2 regions of the Pseudoalteromonas sp. S3178 genome follow, and region 1 is predicted to be linked to the other one. Evidence: riboswitches for the same ligand, from Rfam matches in the RefSeq annotation. Region 1 holds a riboswitch; the other holds the start of a gene.
What was found. Region 1 has a riboswitch for lysine ahead of dapA (4-hydroxy-tetrahydrodipicolinate synthase). Riboswitches for the same ligand answer to the same signal wherever they lie in the genome.
Positions count from the first base shown of each region.

Region 2: another riboswitch for lysine. It lies ahead of lysC (lysine-sensitive aspartokinase 3); the one in region 1 lies ahead of dapA (4-hydroxy-tetrahydrodipicolinate synthase).

Region 1 covers NZ_PNCW01000006.1:52,902-55,306, reverse strand. The annotation lists gene CWC11_RS01500 (protein adenylyltransferase SelO) at 1-40, opposite strand, end outside; gene CWC11_RS01495 (DNA-3-methyladenine glycosylase I) at 43-747, opposite strand; lysine riboswitch at 940-1,136, shown strand; gene dapA (4-hydroxy-tetrahydrodipicolinate synthase) at 1,265-2,149, shown strand; gene CWC11_RS01485 (2,3,4,5-tetrahydropyridine-2,6-dicarboxylate N-succinyltransferase) at 2,165-2,405, shown strand, end outside.
Region 2 covers NZ_PNCW01000046.1:22,071-24,475, reverse strand. The annotation lists gene lysC (lysine-sensitive aspartokinase 3) at 1-1,258, opposite strand, end outside; lysine riboswitch at 1,333-1,505, opposite strand; gene nhaD (sodium:proton antiporter NhaD) at 1,604-2,405, opposite strand, start outside.

The sequences.
Region 1 (2,405 bases):
AGTTATCTGCTATGTCTGTGTATCTAGGCACTAATTTCATTATTAATCCTCTGCCTTTTGGCGTATGCCAACCCGGTTATCGCCAACGCTATAGGCCACAATTAAACTAAGTTCTTGTAGGCTTAAACCACTTTGCTTTTGCATTTCGTTAAAAAATGCCTGCGCTGCAGTGAGTGATTTTTTAGTTTGTAGCCCACCATCAATAATTTTATGTGCTCTTAGGTAACTTTCTACATCGCGCGAAAGTAAAAATGTATCTTTACCGAGCGCTCTTAAGGCATACGGACCGGTATTCCCACCTAATCGAGCGCCCTGTTTTTTTAAATGCGCCCACAAGCCAATAATATTATCTGTTGGCCACTGAGCAATAAACTTGCTAAAACTGCCATGTTCCTGAGCTATTTCGTGGATCATGTAAGCATTTTCAGGAATCGTTTTCACTTTTTTATAATTACGAATGATGCGCTCATCCGTTGCTTTTTGCTCTAGCATATCGGGCGGCATCATTAGTAATTTATCAACACTAAACTCCCAAAAAACCTCTCTAAAGCCCGGCCATTTGCTGTTTATTACCGACCAATAAAAGCCACTTTGAAATACTTTTCGAGTAAATTCCTCAAGCCAATCGTCGTCACTTAACGTGCTTAACGCTTTTTTAGATAAAGGTTTTGAGAGTAATAACTTAAGCATTTTTTCAGAGCCTTTTCGCTCTACCGCTCGCTTATAAATATCACTAAATTTTTCCATACTTATTAAATACCTCGCTGCTCATAGGGTTAGTGTACGAGAAAAGCAGCCAATACGTAACCACCACTATTTTCGATGAGCTAATCTATATTTAGCAGCTTGACACCTAGACGGCTAAAATGTTTTAATCGCCGCAATTACCCTATTTAAATTGTATTTTGTTAAAGCCTTATTAGTTAAAACAAAATACAAAGGGCTAGAAGAGGTGCGTTATTCAGGTAGCGTATGTTAGGAGCGCAAACTCCAGTGAGCATACGCCAGGGGAATACCGCCGAGAGGTAAACGCTTTTGCGAAGCAATTACTTCGGGCGACTAGGTTGAATCCTAGCGACTGTCACCAAGAGCTGTTTTTTAGCAGCTTATTAGTTTGGTGGAGAGCTTCTGGTCTTAAATAATAAGGCCGTGCGCCCTATTATTTTAAGCCCATTCGCTCTTCGAATACTGTTCGAACGACGTTAATGCGGCTCACATCATAAAGCCCCTTTAATATCTCGAACACCTTATAGGTTCGTAAGAGATGATCAACAACTTCAATTTAGACGACTACGCACTGTGGACAGCGCTTGTAACGCCGTTTGATCAACAAGGTAATGTTGACTACGACACACTGACAACTCTCGTTAGTGAACAAGAAGCCGCGCAAAACGGTATTTTACTCCTTGGTAGTACAGGTGAAGGCTTAGCGCTTACACTTAAAGAGCAGCAAGCCATTGTTGAGCACGTGTGCCAGTTAAAGCCCCGTGTGCCGCTTATGGTTGCTGTGGGCGGTAGCAATTTAGCCCAACAAAAAGAGTGGGTTAGCTACTGTAACCAATTACCTATTCACAGTTACTTACTAGGCTCGCCCCTTTATGCAAAACCAGGTGCTGTAGGGCAAACTCATTGGTACGAAAGCTTATTAAACGTAAGCGCGCACCCGTGTATGTTATACAACGTACCAGGTAGAAGCGGTGTAAGTATTCCGGTGCAAACCATCGAAAATCTACAGGCGCATCCAAAGCTGTGGGCGTTAAAAGAAGCCAGTGGCAACATCACCCAATTTGAAGCATACCGACAAGCTGCGCCTAATTTAGCGCTATACAGTGGCGACGATGCACTTATGCCCTATTTCGCGCAAGCTGGGGCAAAAGGCTTAGTATCGGTTGCGGCAAACGCGTGGCCAAAACAAACGCACGAGTTTGTAAAACGCAGCCTAGGTGGCCAACACCCCAATTTATTTGCTCAGTGGACTCGCGCTATTAATAGCCTTTTTGCTGTTGCAAATCCCATTCCCGTTAAAGTGTTAATGCACCAACAAGGCCGCTTAAGTAGCCCTTTGCTGCGCCCACCTTTAACACATCTTGAGTTAACGCAAACCGATTGCATTACCACTGCAAACGACACCATTTTATCTTGGCATTAAATACAGGTTTTTATAATGAGCTGGTTAGAACTACTAAATAATTTAGAATCGGGCGCAGTACGCGCAGCATCACAAAACGAAAGCGGCCAATGGGAAGCTAACGTAGAAGTAAAACAAGGCATTTTAGAAGCCTTTAAAAATGGCACTAACACTGAGTTTGTAGGTGGTTTTGTAGATAAACACAACCTTGCACCGCAAGAGTTTAGTACTGACGATGGCGTGCGTATGGTACCTGGTGGTTCAAGCGTTCGTCGTG
Region 2 (2,405 bases), on a different contig from region 1:
TTAGGTTCATTTCGTGCTGACGAAGTTGTATTTCTGAGCCAATAAGTGCCACTAACGTTAAGTTGTTTTCAACCGATACATGGCAAAATTCAGCAAGCTTATCTAAACACGCTTGCTCAAGCTCTGGGCGCGACGCATTAGGCGCGTTATCGAGGGTAATGGCTACGCTTATTTCAGAGGTAGTCACTAAATCTACCGATATATTAAACTCACTTAAAATGGTAAACACACGGGCTAAAAAGCCACTTGCCAATAGCATTTCAGGGCTTTTAAGTGTGAGCAAAATTTGGTTTTTACGTTGCGTTACGGCGCGTATACCTGGCTGCTGCGATTTTTCGCGCTCAATCCATGTACCACCGCGCTCTGGCTCACGGCTAGAACCCACAAATACATTAATGTGGCTCCGGCTGGCTGGTAAAATAGTAGCTGGGTGCAATACTTTTGCCCCAAAAGTGGCCATTTCTGCGGCTTCGTCAAAGCTTAAACGGGCAATAGGCGTTGCTTTGGCACATAAACGCGGGTCTGTGCTAAAAATACCCACTACGTCGGTCCAAATATGTACGCTTTTAGCGTTAATCGCCTCAGCAAGTAATGCTGCGCTATAATCTGAACCACCACGGCCAAGCGTGGTTGTTTGGCCAAATTCGTCGCTACCAACAAAACCTTGAGTTACAATTACTTGCTCATCTAATAGCGGAATTAATACTTCTTTAGCCGCTTGCGCTGTGGCTTTAACATTTGGTGTTGCTTTACCAAACTGGCTGTCGGTTTTAAGTACTTTTCGTACATCAAAACGGTCGGCATTTAAGCCTTTTAAACGCAGCACTTGCGCAAATAAGTACGACGATAAGCGCTCACCAAAGCTAAGTAGCTCATCGTGTTGTTGATCAGTTGTTAGTGTTTCAATCGCTAGTGTTTGGAATGCTTTTAATGTTTCGTTAAAACCTACGGCTAAATCGGCATCAAGCGATAACTCATCTAAAATAGCGTGCTGAATGGCTAGCACGCCATCAATGTGTTCTTGGCGCTGCTCTGGGGTAATGCTTGATTTACACAGTGCAACTAAGTGGTTAGTTACGCCGGCACTGGCGCTCACAGCTACAATACGTACGCTTTTATCTGCAACAATAATTTCGCTGCAGCGACTCATCGCTTCAAAATTTGCAACACTGGTTCCGCCAAATTTGGCAACGATGTAATCGGATTTTGCGCTTAACTCTGTTTTAGGCACTGTTTGTGGCGCTGATTGGGTAGTCATTTAGTCTCCTTTCGCGGTATTTTAACCACTAAAAAACAAGAAGAACTTGGCAAAGGAATGCATTTGATGTGTCCGCTGCCAGAAGCTCTCCACCTATATTGGTGACAGTTTTGAGGATTCAGCCCCATAAACCGAAAAACAATTGCGACGTACCATTGTTTTTCTCGGCGAGTACTTCCCTCTTTAATGGTTATGGGCGTTCGTCACCTACCATTAAATACCTAAGTATCGCACCTCTTCTGAATGCTTTATTAACTATTGGCTAATAAAACAAAGCCCCGCTAATTAGCGGGGCTTTGAAAGTTATCGTTTAGACGTCTAGGTGTCAAGCATTTATAGTAAATATTAAACAAAACCACCCATAAAGTAAGCGCCTGCATAACCTACGGTATAACAAATTAATAATTGCAGCGATAATTTAAAGTAACTAGTAAAAGTAAGTGCTTTAAGTTTGCTCATGGCAATAATACCCGCTGCCGAACCAATTATAAGCATTGACCCACCAACACCTGTTGCATAAGTAAACGACAACCAATGTTGCTGGCTCATTACTATATCTGCTTTTAATAGCGCAGCTGTAAGCGGTACGTTATCAACCCCTGCCGATAATATTCCCATTAAATAGTTAGCGTATTCAGGTGCCATTACTGTATATAAATCGGTAAATTTACTTAAAATACCAATTTCTTTTAATGCGCCAACAAGTAAAAGCACACCCACAAAAAACAGTAGCGTGTCGTATTCTATGTCGCGTACAAAATCGATGATATCTTTGTTTATATCTTTTTTGCGCATTAAAAATTGCGCCACTAAAAACATTACCGATAAGCCAAATAAAAACGTTAATAGCGGCGGTACGCTATAAATTACGCTAAGGGTTAACGTACTTACCACGGTTGATAAAAATATGATGGCGATGGTAATGTCGGTTTTTTCTATACGTTTTTTTTGCGAGCCCACAAACTCTATTTGCCCTTTCATACCAATAGAGAGTAAAAGCGCTAATAGCATTACACTTATAAACGCAGGCGCTATAAGCAGTAATAAGTTTGCAATAGAAACCTTGCCGTCCAAAAATATCATTAAGGTGGTTACATCACCGGTTATTAGCGATACACCGCCAGAGTTAACCCCAAACACAATAAGT